3 regions of the Pseudocitrobacter sp. 2023LY-00077 genome follow, and region 1 is predicted to be linked to each of the others. Evidence: predicted binding sites of a transcription regulator. Region 1 holds the regulator's gene; each other region holds the start of a gene.

What was found. Region 1 encodes PurR, which represses purine synthesis genes. Its sites were predicted from a motif close to CANGCAAACGTTTGCNTG; they were not measured.
Region 2: the regulator PurR is predicted to act here: its motif matches at 2,950-2,967, upstream of purL (phosphoribosylformylglycinamidine synthase).
Region 3: the regulator PurR is predicted to act here: its motif matches at 1,939-1,956, upstream of rfaQ (lipopolysaccharide core heptosyltransferase RfaQ).

What each region holds. Positions count from the first base shown of each region.
Region 1 is NZ_JBSPEI010000008.1:78,062-83,713, forward strand. It holds gene punC (purine nucleoside transporter PunC) at 1-608, opposite strand, end outside; gene punR (DNA-binding transcriptional activator PunR) at 717-1,649, shown strand; gene purR (HTH-type transcriptional repressor PurR) at 1,646-2,671, opposite strand; gene cydH (cytochrome bd-I oxidase subunit CydH) at 2,966-3,055, shown strand; gene ACWWFX_RS12170 (MFS transporter) at 3,217-4,383, shown strand; gene sodB (superoxide dismutase [Fe]) at 4,422-5,003, opposite strand; gene ACWWFX_RS12180 (C40 family peptidase) at 5,126-5,652, opposite strand, start outside.
Region 2 is NZ_JBSPEI010000019.1:79,497-85,148, forward strand. It holds gene purL (phosphoribosylformylglycinamidine synthase) at 1-2,874, opposite strand, end outside; gene mltF (membrane-bound lytic murein transglycosylase MltF) at 3,131-4,687, shown strand; gene tadA (tRNA adenosine(34) deaminase TadA) at 4,681-5,220, opposite strand; gene yfhb (phosphatidylglycerophosphatase C) at 5,248-5,652, opposite strand, start outside.
Region 3 is NZ_JBSPEI010000003.1:287,255-292,906, reverse strand. It holds gene coaD (pantetheine-phosphate adenylyltransferase) at 1-329, opposite strand, end outside; gene waaA (lipid IV(A) 3-deoxy-D-manno-octulosonic acid transferase) at 337-1,614, opposite strand; gene rfaQ (lipopolysaccharide core heptosyltransferase RfaQ) at 2,017-3,066, shown strand; gene ACWWFX_RS05745 (glycosyltransferase family 4 protein) at 3,063-4,187, shown strand; gene rfaP (lipopolysaccharide core heptose(I) kinase RfaP) at 4,180-4,977, shown strand; gene ACWWFX_RS05735 (glycosyltransferase family 8 protein) at 4,999-5,652, shown strand, end outside.

The sequences.
Region 1 (5,652 bases):
TGACTGCGCAGGAGTTTCATAAAGGTTAGTTTGTTTTCACTGACCGCGTTCTTTTTATGTGCGGGTTTCAGGCGCAGGGCCGGAATCATCAACATAACGGTGATGATAAACAGGGTGGCAAAGATGGCCTGCCATTCAAAATGATGCAGGATCCAGCTTCCCAGTAACGGTGCCAGCGCCGGAGAAAGCCCGACCAGCGGCATGATGGTGGCGAAAATACGGTTAGTTCGCTGTGCTGGATAATAATCCGTCACCATAGCCTGCCAGGTCACTGCCGCAGCACAGACGCCTACGGCTTGTACAAAACGCAGAATCAGCAGGGTGGTGGCATCACGAACCCACAGCATACCCAGACAGCCAAAGGCGAAGATGGTCAGGCCAATCAGCAGAACAGGCTTGCGGCCATAACGATCTGAAAGCGGCCCCCAAAGCAGCTGCGCGAGAGCAAACCCGGCAAGAAACAGACTCAGGCTGGCGCTGACAGCCGCTGCCGGTGTTTGGAGATCGTTTTGAATCACGGCGAAGGCCGGAAGATACATATCGGTGGCCAAAAAGCCCAACACGCTCAGGCCGGCGAGCCAGACTAAAAATCCTTTCCCAGGTTGCATAAAAACGCCTTTTCTTGTTTTGGAAGAGGCTGAGAGTGTAGAGAGTGAAATCTCCCTTGTGAAACGCTAATATTTGCGTGTTGGTTTCAAAAAATTTGTGAGCAGAAAATGTGGTCTGAATATTCACTTGAAGTTGTGGATGCCGTTGCGCGGAATGGCAGCTTTAGTGGCGCGGCAAATGAGCTGCACCGTGTACCTTCTGCAATCAGTTATACGGTACGTCAACTGGAGGAGTGGCTGGCGGTTCCGCTGTTTGAACGTCGCCACCGGGATGTAGAATTAACCCCCGCCGGGGCATGGTTTTTGAAAGAGGGGCGCTCTGTTATCAAAAAAATGCAGATCACCCGTCAGCAGTGTCAGCAAATTGCTAATGGCTGGAGAGGGCAGTTGGCTATCGCGGTGGACAATATCGTAAAACCAGAGCGCACCCGACAGATGATTGTCGATTTTTATCGCCACTTCAGCGACGTTGAGCTGCTGGTGTATCAGGAAGTATTTAATGGCGTATGGGATGCACTGGCGGATGGGCGCGTTGAGTTAGCGATTGGCGCGACGCGCGCGATTCCCGTGGGGGGGCGCTATGCGTTTCGCGATATGGGCATGCTGAGCTGGCAGTGCGTGGTAGCTCGTTCGCATCCGCTGGCGCAGATGGCGGGGCCGCTCAGTGATGACGTGTTGCGCAACTGGCCGTCGCTGGTGCGCGAAGATACGTCACGTTCGTTACCTAAACGTACTACCTGGTTACTGGACAACCAGAAGCGGGTCGTTGTGCCTGACTGGGAATCGTCAGAAACCTGCTTATCCGCAGGATTATGCGTTGGCATGGTGCCAGAGCATTTTGCGCGACCGAAGATAGATAAAGGCGAATGGGTTGCTCTGGAACTGGAAAACCCGTTTCCCGATGCGGCCTGTTGCCTTACGTGGCAACAAAATGACAGTTCACCGGCGCTAAGCTGGTTACTCGAATATTTAGGGGACAGTGAAACGCTGAACAACGAATGGTTGCGAACGCCCGCAGCGAGCGTTCGCAAAGAGGCTTAACGACGATAGTCGCGGAACGGGCCGTCGGCCACGGAACGGCGTTCAATCAGGCGTGGGTGCACTTCAATGGACTGCGACTCTTCGCGTTTACTGACAATTCGGTCCATCAGCATATTGAAGGCGGTTTCCCCGAGGGAATCCTTCGGCTGGTGGATGGTGGTCAGAGCCGGGGTAAAGAAACGCGAGTTGCGCACGTTGTCGTAACCAATCAGCGAGATATCCTGCGGCACGCGCAGCCCCATTTCGTCTGCGGCGCACAACGCGCCCATCGCCATGACATCGCCACCACAGAAGATAGCGGTAGGGCGCGGATTCTGGGACAGTATTTGCTGCATCGCGCGATAGCCGGATTCCGGTTCGAAATCGCCCTGCACAATCCAGTTTTCCGGCACCTTGATCATCATCTCTTCCATGGCTTTCATAAAGCCAGCCAGACGACCTGCGCCGGTATTGCGCTCCAGCGGGCCTGGGATCACGCCAATTTCGCGATGCCCACGTTCCACCAGATAACGACCAGCCATATAGCCGCCTTCGAAGGCGTTATCGATAACTGAGTCGGTAAAGTCAGCTTTCGCTTCGCCCCAGTCCATAACCACCATCGGAATATGACGGTACTCTTCCAGCATCTGCAGCAGCGAATCCGGATATTCGGAACACATCACCAGCAGGCCGTCCACGCGCTTCTGCGCCATCATGGAAAGATACGCGCGCTGTTTCTCAAGATTGTTCCACGCATTACCGAGGATCAGGGTATAGCCTTTCTGGAAGCAGTTCTTCTCAACGGCTTCAATAATTTCTGCAAAGTAGGCAGCTTCGCTGCTGGTCGCCAACAAACCAATGGATTTGGTGTGATTGACCTTCAGGCTGCGGGCCACGGCGCTGGGAGAGTAGTGCAATTCTTTGATTGCCGCCCACACCGCTTCACGCGTCTCTTCGGCGACAAAACGTGTCTTGTTAATCACATGTGATACAGTTGTAGTGGAAACGTTTGCGCGCTTCGCTACATCTTTAATAGTTGCCATTCCATCTCACTCCAGACCCGGGCCTGCCCCTGATCGATTCAATACGAAAACGTTTGCCTTCACTCACCCTGGCGCAATGTTATGAATTGCGGTTCGCCGGGAAAACGACACAGGACGACAGGAGGGGGTCAATGGCCGATACACTTTTTAATAAGCGTCGAATTTTGTCTTATCTTTGACAAAAGTGGAAGCGCAAAATAGGTTATTGCGTGAAATCCGGGAAGATTTTTGCGAATAAGTGTGCAAAAATGACATAGCTCACTTTTGGTGTGGGGATAATAAGGAGAAAAATTGATGAGTACCGAACTGAAGATGTCAATTACCACCACGGTTATTACGCTGGCGCTGATCGTGGCTGCCGCGCTGACCGCCGTCCTGCATTAACCCATCCTAAAGGGAGAGGCTGCTCTCCCTCTCTGAGATTGTTATCAATTCAGCAAAAATATTTTGCTAATTTGTTCACTTCTGTTTTTTTGTGATTGATGTCATGCTTTTGCTATCTGTTGTCACGCCGCCCTGCGTTTGCGGCAAACCGGAGTCAAAGCATGAAAGTGAATTATCCCTTACTGGCGTTAGCCGTAGGCGCATTCGGGATAGGTACCACCGAATTTTCGCCGATGGGGCTATTACCCGTTATTGCCAAAGGGGTTGATGTCTCGATTCCTGCCGCAGGTATGTTGATCAGCGCCTACGCCGTAGGTGTCATGGTTGGCGCGCCGCTGATGACGCTGCTGCTCTCACATCGCGCACGCCGCAATGCCTTAATTTTCCTGATGGCGATTTTTACCCTGGGTAACGTCCTTTCTGCTATCGCCCCGGATTACACCACGCTGATGCTGTCACGCATTATAACCAGCCTCAACCACGGCGCGTTCTTTGGTCTGGGGTCGGTGGTTGCCGCAAGCGTGGTGCCAAAACATAAACAAGCCAGCGCGGTAGCGACCATGTTTATGGGGTTGACCATCGCCAATATCGGTGGCGTTCCGGCGGCCACGTGGCTTGGGGAGACCATCGGCTGGCGCATGTCGTTCCTGGCGACGGCAGGGCTGGGCGTAATTGCAATAATCGGCCTGTGGTTGTCGCTGCCGAAGGGCGGGGCGGGTGAGAAACCAGACGTGAAACGTGAACTGTCGGTGCTGGTACGCCCACAGGTATTGTCTGCGTTGCTCACGACCGTACTGGGCGCTGGGGCGATGTTCACGCTCTATACCTATATTTCTCCGGTTCTGCACACCATCACGAATGCGACGCCTGCCTTTATCACATTAATGCTGGTACTGATTGGCGTGGGCTTCTCAATCGGTAACTATCTTGGCGGTAAATTTGCTGACCGTTCAGTGAGCGGTACGCTGAAAGGTTTTCTGCTGCTGTTGATGCTGATTATGCTGGCGATCCCGTTCCTTGCGCGTACGGAAATCGGCGCGGCGTTCAGTATGGTGGTGTGGGGCGCGGCGACCTTTGCGGTGGTGCCACCGTTGCAGATGCGCGTAATGCGTGTTGCGCACGAAGCGCCGGGGCTCTCTTCTTCGGTCAATATTGGCGCGTTTAATCTCGGCAATGCGCTGGGTGCCGTAGCCGGTGGCGCGGTGATCTCCGGTGGACTGGGTTACAGCTTTGTGCCGGTAATGGGGGCGATTGTGGCAGGGTTTGCGCTGCTGCTGGTCTTCTTCAGCAGCCGTTCACAGGGTGAAGAGGCCGTGGTCAGCCAGTAACAAAAACGCAGAAGGGGATACCCTTCTGCGTCATTTCTTTATGCCGCCAGATTCTCAGCAACAAACTTCCAGTTTACCAGCGCCCAGAAGTGCTCCAGATAGCTCACGCGTGCATTGCGGTAATCAATATAGTAAGCGTGCTCCCACACATCTACCGTCAGCAGCGGTTTAGCATCCGTGGTCAACGGCGTACCCGCGTTAGAGGTAGAGACAATCGCCAGGCTGCCGTCGGCTTTTTTCACAAGCCAGGTCCAGCCAGAACCGAAGTTCTTCGCGGCTGCATCGCTGAACTGCGCTTTAAACTCAGCAAAGCTACCGAAAGCACGGTTGATGGCTTCTGCCACTTCACCGGTCGGTTCGCCACCGGCGTTCGGTGCCAGGCAGTGCCAGTAGAAGGTGTGGTTCCAGACCTGCGCTGCGTTGTTAAACACGCCGCCTTCAGAGGTGCGAATGATCTCTTCCAGCGATTTGCCTTCAAACGCCGTCCCTTTCACCATATTGTTCAGGTTGGTGACGTAAGTCTGGTGGTGTTTCCCATAATGATATTCGAGCGTCTCGGCAGAAATGTGCGGTGCCAGAGCGTCTTTGGCATACGGTAATGCAGGTAATTCGAACGACATTGCTACTCTCCTTTTTATAGTTAATATCCCCAGTAACCCTGTACTGAGTGTGGATAGAGTAGCAAATTAAAAGGTGTGATAAAAGAGAAGGTTACCCTGCCAGCAACGTGGCAGGGCAGGGGTTAGCGGATGGTTTTCGGCGTCATCACGCGGCGTGCGCCAACGTAGTGGCGATCCCAGTAGTCTTCACTGAGCGAGGTAATTTGAATATCGCGCCCGGTACGCGGAGACTGAATAAACTTCCCGCCGCCGATATAGACGCCAACGTGATCGGCGGTGCCACGGCCACGCGTGCGGAAGAACACTAAATCGCCGCTCTCCAGCTCACCACGGTCAATCGCACGGGCATCGCGCAGGTGGTACATTTCATTAGCGGTACGTGGGATCCGGAATTTCACCAGATCTTTATACGCGTAATACACCAGACCGCTGCAATCAAAACCGGTGCGCGGAGAGGTGCCGCCCCAGCGATAAGGTTTGCCAATCTGGTCCATCAATTTATTCATCGCGGTTTTTTGTGCTTTCTGCACGCGCGCCTTATGCGCTTCGGCGATAGTTAACGGTTTGCTCTCCACCGTGCTGGTGGTACAGGATTTCTTATGGCCTTTCCGGACCACGCATTTGGTGGTGACGTTTGCCGCTGCGGTTT
Region 2 (5,652 bases), on a different contig from region 1:
GGCATTGCCCAGATAGTTCACGCAATCACCGAGGCCGTGTTTCGCCAGCAGCGCTTCAACCGCCTCACGGTCAGCCGCGCGAACCTGAATCACCGCCCCCAGCTCTTCGTTGAACAGTGCAGCCAGACGGTCATCGCCCAGCGCGGCGATATCCGCCTCAACGCCGCAATGACCGGCAAAGGCCATTTCCGCCAGCGTCACCAGCAGACCGCCATCAGAACGGTCGTGATAAGCCAGCAGTTTACGTTCTGCCACCAGCGCCTGAATGGCGTCATAGAAGCCTTTCAACTGCGCGACGTCACGCACATCGGCAGGTTTGTCGCCCAGTTGACGGTAAACCTGCGCCAGCGCGGTGGCGCCCAGCGCGTTATGGCCTTTCCCAAGGTCAATCAGCAGCAGGGCGTTATCTTCCGTAGAAAGCTGCGGCGTAATGGTATGACGCACATCTTCCACGCGAGCAAACGCGGAAATCACCAGCGACAACGGCGAGGTCATTTCACGCTGTTCGTTGCCTTCCTGCCAGCGGGTTTTCATCGACATGGAGTCTTTACCGACCGGAATCGTCAGGCCCAGCGCCGGGCAAAGTTCTTCACCAACCGCTTTCACCGCTTCGTACAGACCAGCGTCTTCGCCAGGATGACCGGCAGCAGACATCCAGTTCGCCGACAGTTTGATGTGTTTGATATTGCCAATTTGCGTTGCCGCAATGTTGGTCAGCGCTTCACCGACTGCCAGACGGGCAGACGCCGCGAAGTCGAGCAACGCAACCGGAGAACGTTCACCAATCGCCATCGCTTCACCGTAGTAGCTGTCGAGGCTGGCGGTAGTCACCGCACAGTTAGCCACCGGGATCTGCCACGGGCCAACCATCTGATCGCGAGCCACCATGCCGGTGACGGTACGGTCGCCGATGGTGACGAGGAAAGTTTTTTCCGCCACGGACGGCAGGTGCAGAATGCGGTTAACCGCATCGGCAATCGTAATGCCTTCGCGAACCAGCGCGTCGCCCTTCGCTTTCAGGGTGGTGACGTCGCGGGTCATCTTCGGCGTTTTGCCCAGCAACACGTCCAGCGGCAGGTCGATAGGCTGATTGTCGAAGTGTTTGTCATTCAGGCTGAGGTGCAGTTCTTCAGTCGCTTCGCCAATGACCGCATACGGCGCGCGTTCACGCTTGCAAAGTTCATCGAACAGCGGCATCTGCTCAGGCGCAACTGCCAGCACGTAACGTTCCTGCGATTCGTTACACCAGATTTCCAGCGGGCTCATACCCGGCTCGTCGCTCAGGATGTCACGCAGTTCGAATTTACCACCGCGCCCACCGTCGCTCACCAGCTCTGGCATCGCGTTAGAAAGGCCGCCCGCGCCGACGTCGTGGATAAACAGGATCGGGTTCGCGTCGCCAAGCTGCCAGCAGCGGTCGATCACTTCCTGGCAACGACGTTCCATTTCCGGGTTATCGCGCTGGACGGAGGCGAAATCGAGATCCGCGTCAGACTGGCCGGATGCCATGGAAGAGGCTGCGCCGCCGCCAAGGCCGATATTCATCGCCGGGCCACCGAGGACGACCAGCTTCGCGCCCACGGTGATCTCGCCTTTCTGCACGTGATCGGCGCGGATGTTGCCGATCCCGCCTGCCAGCATGATCGGTTTGTGATAACCGCGCAGCTCTTCACCGTTGTGGCTGTTTACTTTCTCTTCATAGGTACGGAAGTAGCCGTTCAGGGCCGGGCGACCAAATTCGTTGTTAAACGCCGCGCCGCCCAGTGGGCCATCGGTCATGATATCCAGCGCGGTGACAATGCGCTCCGGCTTGCCGAAATCTTCTTCCCACGGCTGTTCAAAGCCCGGAATACGCAGGTTAGAAACGGAAAAACCGACCAGACCCGCCTTCGGTTTTGCGCCGCGCCCGGTGGCGCCTTCATCACGAATTTCACCGCCGGAACCGGTTGCCGCGCCCGGCCACGGAGAAATCGCCGTTGGGTGGTTGTGGGTTTCGACTTTCATCAGGATGTGCGCAGGCTCCTGGTGGAAATCATAGCGACCTGTTTCGTGGTCGGCAAAATAGCGCCCCACTTCAGACCCTTCCATGACGGCTGCGTTATCTTTATAAGCAGACAGCACGTGATCCGGCGTGGTTTCAAAGGTGTTTTTGATCATCCTGAACAGCGATTTCGGCTGCTGCTCACCGTCGATAATCCAGTCGGCGTTGAAAATTTTGTGTCGGCAGTGCTCAGAGTTAGCCTGCGCAAACATATAGAGTTCGATATCGTTCGGGTTACGCCCAAGCTTAGTGAAGGCATCCTGCAGATAGTCGATTTCATCATCCGCCAGCGCCAGCCCCAGACGCAGGTTAGCGTCAATGAGCGCCTGACGCCCCTCGCCCAACAGATCCACGCTGGATACCGGTGCAGGTTGATGATGAGCAAATAGTTTTTCCGCATCCTGCAGCGAGTCAAATACGCTTTCCATCATGCGATCGTGCAGCGTCGCCGCCACTTCACGCCACTGCTCCGCCGTAAGCGTAGAGGCTTCCACATACCAGGCCACACCGCGTTCCAGGCGCAGAACCTGAGTCAGGCCGCAGTTGTGGGCGATGTCGGTTGCTTTTGAAGACCAGGGGGAGATGGTGCCAGGGCGGGGAGTCACGAGCAGTAATTTACCGGATGGCGTATGGCTGCTGAGACTCGGGCCATACTTTAACAGACGTTCAAGTCTGGCGCGCTCTTCGTCGTGAAGCGGAGCATCCAGATCGGCAAAATGGACATACTCAGCGTAAATATTGCTTACCGGGAGGTTGGCTGCCTGAAAACGCGTCAGCAGTTTGTTAATACGAAATGCAGACAGTGCAGGCGAACCACGCAGAATTTCCATCATAAGTCTCTCGTCTTCTAAGCTTTCAGTGTGCGCAAGGGGGGAAAACGGGCGCTATTATAGATAATCCTGCGCCCTGACGAAACCGTTTGCGTAGAAATAAAATCACTTCCTGCTTTTACCAATAGATGTGACGTATCTCTCGAATTAGTTGCCAACTGGCGCAATCTTAAGCAAAATGCCGCTCATTCTGTTCCAAACCATAGTCTTCTTATGGTCACTGCACACAGTGATTTTGTTAGCGCAGAGAATTAACTATTTGAAAAAATTAAAGATTAATTATCTGCTGATCGGCATCGTCGCACTGCTGTTAGCAGCAGCCCTTTGGCCCTCCATTACATGGATCAACCAACCGGCCAATCGCATTGCCGCCATTCAGGCGCGGGGGGAACTTCGCGTCAGTACCATCGTGTCACCTTTAACCTACTCTCGCGTTGATAATAAAGAGTACGGGCTCGACTACGCCCTTGCTGAACAGTTTGCCGATTACCTTGGCGTAAAACTGAAGGTGACCGTGCGGCAGAACATCAGCGAACTGTTTGACGATCTCGACAACGGCAAAGCAGACCTGCTGGCCGCGGGCCTGGTTTATAACAGCGAGCGCGTCAAAAACTACCACGCAGGCCCGGCCTACTATTCCGTTTCTCAGCAGGTGGTGTATCGCGTCGGCAGCTATCGCCCGCGCTCATTGGGAGAACTGAACGCCGAGAATCTTTCCATTGCGCCAGGACATGCGGTGATCAACGACCTTCAGTCACTGAAAGAGACGAAGTATCCCGATATCAGCTGGCAAGTGGATGAAAAGCGCAGCAGCGAAGCCTTAATGGAAGAAGTGCTGGCGGGCCGCCTGAGTTACACCATCGCAGACTCGGTGGCGATCAGTCTGTTCCAGCGCGTGCATCCTGAACTGGCCGTGGCGCTTGATATCACCGACGAGCAGCCGGTAACCTGGTTTAGCGTTAACGACGAAGACGACACGCTTTCCGCCGCGATGCTCGACTATTTCAACAGCATAAATGAAGACGGCACCCTCGCCCGCCTGGAAGAGAAATATCTGGGGCACGGTGGCGATTTCGATTATGTCGATACGCGCTCCTTCCTGCGCGCCGTCGATAGCGTGTTGCCTGACCTTCAGCCGCTGTTTGAGAAACACGCAAAAGAGATAGACTGGCGACTGCTGGCGGCTATCTCGTATCAGGAGTCGCACTGGGACGCGCTGGCAACCTCCCCCACCGGCGTGCGCGGCCTGATGATGCTCACCAAGAATACGGCCCAAAGTCTGGGTCTGACGGATCGTACCGATGCGGAACAAAGCATTGGCGGCGGCATGCGATATCTGCTGGATATGATGGAGAAAGTGCCGGATACGGTGCCACAGGATGAGAAAATCTGGTTTGCCCTCGCCGCTTATAATATGGGTTACGCGCATATGCTTGATGCCCGTGCATTAACGGTGAAGCAGAAAGGCAACCCGGACAGCTGGACGGATGTAAAACAGCGTCTGCCGCTGCTGAGCCAGAAACCTTATTACAGCAAGCTCACTTACGGATATGCGCGTGGACATGAGGCCTACGCCTATGTCGAAAACATCCGTAAGTATCAAATTAGCCTGGTGGGGTATCTGGCGGAGAAAGAGAAGAAAGTGGCCCAGGAGATGGCGATTGCCGCCGATTATCCGGCGGTAACGATGGACGAACTGAACCGCAACAATGCTGACTTCTTACCGTTTATTTCCCTGTCGCCACGCGATTATCTGCACAGCGTGCAGGGATCGACGTCAAGCGAACTGGTCGACGCCGCACATACTCATCATTGATTTTCAGCTTTCTGCGCTTTGCGCAGTGCCTTGATTTGTTCGCGGCGTTCGCGGAAAAAATCACTCAGCATACCGGCGCATTGTTCGCGCAATACACCTTCGGTGACCTCGACACGGTGATTCATTCCCGGATGATGCAGGACATCCATTAACGACCCGGCAGCGCCAGTTTTGGCGTCGCGCGCGCCAAACACGACGTGTCCAATGCGGCTATGCACCATTGCGCCTGCACACATCACACACGGTTCCAGCGTAACGTACAGCGTGGCGTTAATCAGGCGGTAGTTTTGCAGCACCATGCCGCCCTGACGCAGCGCCATAATTTCGGCGTGAGCCGTCGGATCGTGACGACCAATCGGGCGATTCCAGCCTTCGCCAATCACCTGATTATCGAGCACCAGCACCGCGCCAACCGGCACTTCTCCTTCATCCCAGGCGCGCTGCGCAAGCGTAAGCGCATGGCGCATCCAGTATTCATGGTTGAATTCATTGTCGGACAAAGTGGGCACTCCAGATGATAAATCGGGGCGCATTATACATAGAGAGAATAAGATTACCCACTATTCCAGCCGCTGAAGTTCACCGCGCGGCGTTACCCGCCAGCGATGCTGGCAAAAATAGAGCAGCGGGTTATCCTGTTTGCTGTCGCTGTAACCGCTAAACAGACGCAGCGGCGTACCGATTTTGCGTTCCAGTTGCACCACTTTTTCATGCCCCAGGCAGCGCAGCGACAGCACCCAGCCGCCATGAGCCCGCGTTATCTGACTGGCGATGAGATTCACGCGCGGCAGCCAGGGCGTATCAAAATAGACTTTCTCCACCAGCGACTGCGGCGAGCCGGTAATCAGCCATACATCCGCATCGGTGCTGATGAGGTATTCGGTCAGGCGCTTGTGCACCACCGGGAAAGTCACCACATTTGCGCGAAACCACGTGGCAAAATCCGCTTCCAGCGCGCGCAGTTT
Region 3 (5,652 bases), on a different contig from region 1:
ATCAGATGGCGGTTCATGTGCGCCAGCTGCATTTCATATTCAAAATCCGCCACTGCACGCAGGCCGCGAATCAAAATAGTGGCCTGCCGATCGCGAGCAAAGTTGGCCATCAAATCGCTGAAACCGACAACTTCTACGTTATCCAGATGCGCAATCGCCTGTTGTGCCAGCGCGACGCGTTCATTGAGATCAAACATCGGTTTCTTGCTGGGGCTGGCGGCAATTGCCAGAATCACCCGATCGAACATTTTGCTCGCGCGGGTAATGATATCGATATGTCCGTTAGTGATGGGATCGAACGTGCCTGGATAAATCGCCCGTTTTTGCATGACAGCCTCAGTGCGCTCTGGGTGGCAGATAAGGTTCCAGCAGTTGCAGCATGCGCTGTAACGCGCCCTGGTTTTGGTAGAGCACTTCAACTGCGTGTCGACCGTAGAAGTTACGATAATCTTCGTCGGTCAGTAAAGAGGAAATCTCTTTCGCCAGCGACGCGGCGTCGGTCACCGTGATCAGACCGCTGGCCTGATCGAGACGCGCGCAGATGTCTTTAAAGTTGAACGTGTGTGGCCCCATGAGCACCGGAATGGCGTGCGCCGCCGCTTCCAGTGGGTTATGACCACCACGCTCAACCAGCGATCCGCCCACAAAAGCGAGGTCTGCAATACCGTAAAGCAGCATCAGTTCGCCCATCGTGTCGCCCACCACAACCTGGGTGCCCGCCGAAGGAACTTCGCCAGAGGAGCGAGTGATAAAGCTTAAACCTGCCTGGCGCACCAGATTGATGGTGTCCGGGAAACGTTCCGGATGGCGCGGGACCAGAATCAACAGCAGGTCGGGGAAGGTTTTCAGCAGTTGCTGATGCGCTTCCAGCATGATGCTCTCTTCGCCTTCGTGCGTGCTGGTGGCAATCCATACCGGCCGATGCGGCGCCCACTGGCGGCGCAGGGTAATGGCTTTCGTCGCCAGCTGTGGCGTCACGGAGATATCAAACTTCAGGCTGCCGGTGACCGAGAGCTGATTGCGTTTCGCACCCAGCGCAATAAACCGTTCGCCGTCTTCTTCGTTTTGCGCGGCAATGAGCGTTATACGGCGCAACAGCGTCTGCACAAACTTGCCGAGTTTGGCATAACCCGCCGCAGAGCGCGCAGACAGGCGTGCGTTGGCAATCACCAGCGGGATTTTACGTTTATGCAGTGCGGCAATCAGGTTCGGCCACAGCTCGGTCTCCATGATCAGCACCAGCTTGGGGTCGACTTTATCGAGAAAACGGCTGATGGCGTCCGGGAGATCGTAAGGAAGATAAACGTGCTGTACGTCGCTGCCGAAGGCGGAAAGGACGCGCTCAGAGCCGGTTGGCGTCATAGTGGTCACGGTAATCGGCAGGTCGGGATAGCGATGGCGCAGTGCGCGCACCAGCGGAATGGCGGCCAGCGTTTCGCCGACGGAAACCGAGTGCAGCATAATACCGCCCGGCGTCAGCGGCTTACGATAAAAACCGTAGCGCTCGCCCCAACGTTTGCGGTATGCCGGCGCTTTACGTCCACGCACCCAAAGCCGTATCCAGATCAAAGGCTGAATAAGGTAGAGGAGTGATGTGTAGAGCAATTGGAGCATAGTACGCAGCTGGCTTAGGAATGTGCTGAGGATTCTAAGTATTTAGCCCAACCTTTACCATCATTTTTGCCGATTTGAGCTGATTTAGCGGGAAAAATGGCTTTGCGCCATTAAACGTTAAACTATATTTGTTTTTTTATATGATTAATTGATGTTGTTCCGGTGTGACCCAACGGTCTTGCCCTTAAACAAAACCACTTATGCAATCATATTACTCCTTGTTTTAACAGAGAATATACTTAAGCAAGGTTAAAAAATATTCAATTCGGTTTGCTTAGGAATAAGTGATACACTAAGCCGCAATTAGAGCACGACGTCAGTATTCAGGTAACTGTGAGCCTGGGGCGGTAGCGTGCCTTTTTTTCAATTCCGACTGGTTATTATCATCATAAAGAGCCGCTTGTGGAAAAAACGTTCACCCGAATTCTGGTTATTAAAATGCGTTTTCATGGGGATATGTTGCTGACTACGCCAGTTATCAGCACGCTGAAACGTAATTACCCTGATGCGAAAATCGATATGCTGCTGTATCAGGATACGATCCCCATTATTTCGGAAAATCCGGAAATCAATGCGTTATATGGCATCAGCAATAAAGGCACAGCGGCAACCGCGAAAATAGCGAATTTTTACGGATTGGTGAAAACCCTGCGAGCGAATCAGTATGACCTGATTGTCAATCTGACCGATCAATGGATGATTGCGGTGCTGGTGCGTTTGTTGAACGCCAATGTCAAAATCTCCCAGGATTTCGCCCATCGCCAGTCGGCATTCTGGAAAAAAAGCTTTACCCATCTTGCGCCGTTTCAGGGCGAACACTGCGTGCTACGCAACCTTTCTGCGCTGGCACCGCTGGGGTTAACCCAAACCTGTCAGGAAACATCCATGCCCTATGCGCCGGAACATTGGGAGCGTATGCGACAGCAACTGGATGCTTTCGGAGTGGGTGACAACTATGTCGTCATTCAGCCGACCGCGCGCCAGCCGTTCAAGTGCTGGGATAACGATAAATTCGCGCAAGTCATCGATTCGCTCCAGCAGCGTGGTTATCAGGTGGTGCTGACCTCCGGGCCCGGCGCGGAAGACCTCGCCTGTGTAGAAGATATCGCGGCACAGTGTGCATCTCGCCCGGTGACGGGCCTTGCGGGTAAAACGCGCTTTCCCGAACTGGGCGCGTTAATCGACCATGCCGTACTGTTTATTGGTGTCGATTCGGCACCCGGTCACATTGCCGCTGCGGTAAAAACGCCGGTGATTTGTCTGTTTGGCGCGACCGACCATGTTTTCTGGCGTCCGTGGACCGAAGACATTATTCAGTTCTGGGCCGGGAATTATCAGGCGATGCCGCCGCGCTCGCAGCTCGATCGCAATAAAAAGTATATGTCCGTTATTCCTGCTGCCGATGTGATTGCGGCAACGGAGAAAATGTTGCCGTCGGGAGAGGCGCTATGATTGTCGCCTTCTGTCTCTATAAATATTTTCCGTTCGGTGGCCTGCAGCGCGATTTTTTGCGCATTGCTCAAACCGTGGCGGCGCGCGGTCATCACGTACGCGTTTATACGCAATCCTGGCAGGGCGACTGTCCGGCTGAGTTTGAACTGATCACCGTTCCGGTGAAATCGCGGACCAACCACGGGCGCAACGCTGAGTATTACGCGTGGGTTCAGGCGCATCTGAAGGCGCATCCGGCGGATCGTATTATTGGTTTCAATAAAATGCCGGGTCTGGATGTGTATTACGCCGCCGACGTTTGTTATGCCGAGAAAGTGGCGCAGGAGAAAGGCTTTTTCTATCGCCTTACCGCCCGCTATCGTCACTATGCGGCGTTTGAACGCGCCACCTTTGAGAAAGGCGAACCAACGCAACTATTGATGCTGACGAATAAGCAAATCGCCGATTTCCAGAAGCATTATCAAACCGAACCTGAGCGCTTTCATATTTTGCCGCCGGGGATTTACCCGGATCGTAAATATAGTCAGCAAATTCCCGACGCCCGCGCGGTTTATCGTGCGAAAAACGGTATTGGTGAACACGATTTCCTGTTGCTTCAGGTCGGTTCCGATTTCAGCCGAAAAGGCGTGGATCGCTCGATTGAAGCACTGGCGGCGTTACCGGATGCCCTTCGCTGCAAAACCACGCTGTATGTTGTGGGTCAGGATAAACCCGGTCGATTTGAAGCGCTGGCAACAAAGCGCGGCGTGCGTGAGAACGTCCACTTTTTCTCGGGGCGTAACGACGTCTCTGAACTGATGGCCGCCGCCGATGTTTTACTGCATCCGGCCTATCAGGAAGCGGCCGGGATTGTGCTGCTCGAGGCGATTACCGGCGGGCTGCCGGTGCTGGTAAGTGAAGTTTGCGGCTACGCGCACTACATCGCGGCAGCAAACTGCGGCGAGGTACTGGGCGAGCCCTGGAAGCAGTCGGCGCTAAATGATGCGCTACGCAATGCATTGACGAATCCGCAACTCCGTCAGGCGTGGGCTGAAAATGCCCGCCATTACGCGGATACGCAGGATCTCTACAGCCTGCCTGAGAAGGCGGCTGATATCATAATTGGTGATGTTCATGGTTGAGTTGAAAGAACCTCTTGCGACCCTCTGGCGCGGAAAAGATCCGTTTGAAGAGGTGAAAAAATTGCAGGGGGAAGTTTTCAGAGAGCTGGAAACGCGCCGTACGCTGCGTTTTGAACTGGCCGGGAAAAGCTACTTCCTGAAGTGGCACCGCGGCACCGCGATGAAAGAAGTGGTGAAAAACCTGCTTTCCCTGCGTATGCCGGTGCTCGGCGCAGACAGAGAGTGGAACGCGATTCATAAATTGCGCGATGTCGGCGTGGATACCATGTGCGGTGTGGGTTATGGCGAAAAAGGTCTGAACCCGGTGCGCAAAGTGTCGTTTATCATCACCGAAGATCTGACCCCGACCATCAGTCTGGAAGATTACTGTGCAGATTGGGTCAACAATCCGCCGCAGCCGCGCGTAAAACGGATGATCATCAACCGTGTCGCGACGATGGTGAGAAAGATGCACCTGGCGGGGATTAACCATCGCGACTGTTACATCTGTCACTTTCTGCTGCATCTGCCGTTTGATGGCCACGAAGAGAACCTGAAGATTTCGGTTATCGACCTGCATCGCGCACAAATGCGCAGCCATGTGCCGCTGCGTTGGCGCGATAAGGACCTGATTGGGCTCTATTTTTCTTCGATGAATATCGGTTTGACCCAGAGAGATATCTTCCGCTTTATGAAGGTTTATTTTGCTAAGCCGCTGCGGGAGATTCTTATCCAGGAAAAAGATCTGATCAGTCGCGCTGAGAAAAAAGCTGAATATATTCGTGAGCGGACAATAAGAAAATCACTTTAAAGATAGCCATTCAAGAAATTAATGATGAACCAAGAAATTAATACTGCAGCCTATCGTAATAACTTTGTCTCTCATCAGGAAGCACTATTTAGCAATGACAGTGAAATGGACAAGACATTGCATATCGCGCTATGTTTTGACCATAACTTTGCAATGCCTGCCGGTGTGGCTATATTTTCAATTATAGAAAATAACAAGAACACGAACTTACATTTTCATCTTATTACTACAGGCATTACTGATGCCGATGTAGATTCTTTTAAAAAGTTAAAAGTAAGTAATGTATCAATAACTGTTTATTATATTGATGATAATTTCAACATCAATTCTGATACATTAGTCTTAGGTATTCCATTATCAACATGCTTACGATTTTTAATTCCCGAGGTAATCGATAAAGAAATAGAATCGATTCTTTATCTTGATTGTGATGTGATTTGTCATGGTGATATATCGGGACTTATGCATGTTGATTTTGGCAATGCCATCGCCGCGGTGATTTCCGACTCACAGGAAATGAAAGATAGAGTCGAACAGCTCGGTTATAATGTTAACTTTCATTGTTACTTTAATGCCGGCGTTATGCTCATCAATACTGAAGCCTGGAGGGGTAGTGATATCACCGGGCAAGCGCTAACAATGATTAATAGCGGAAAGGTTTTTCGATATGCAGAT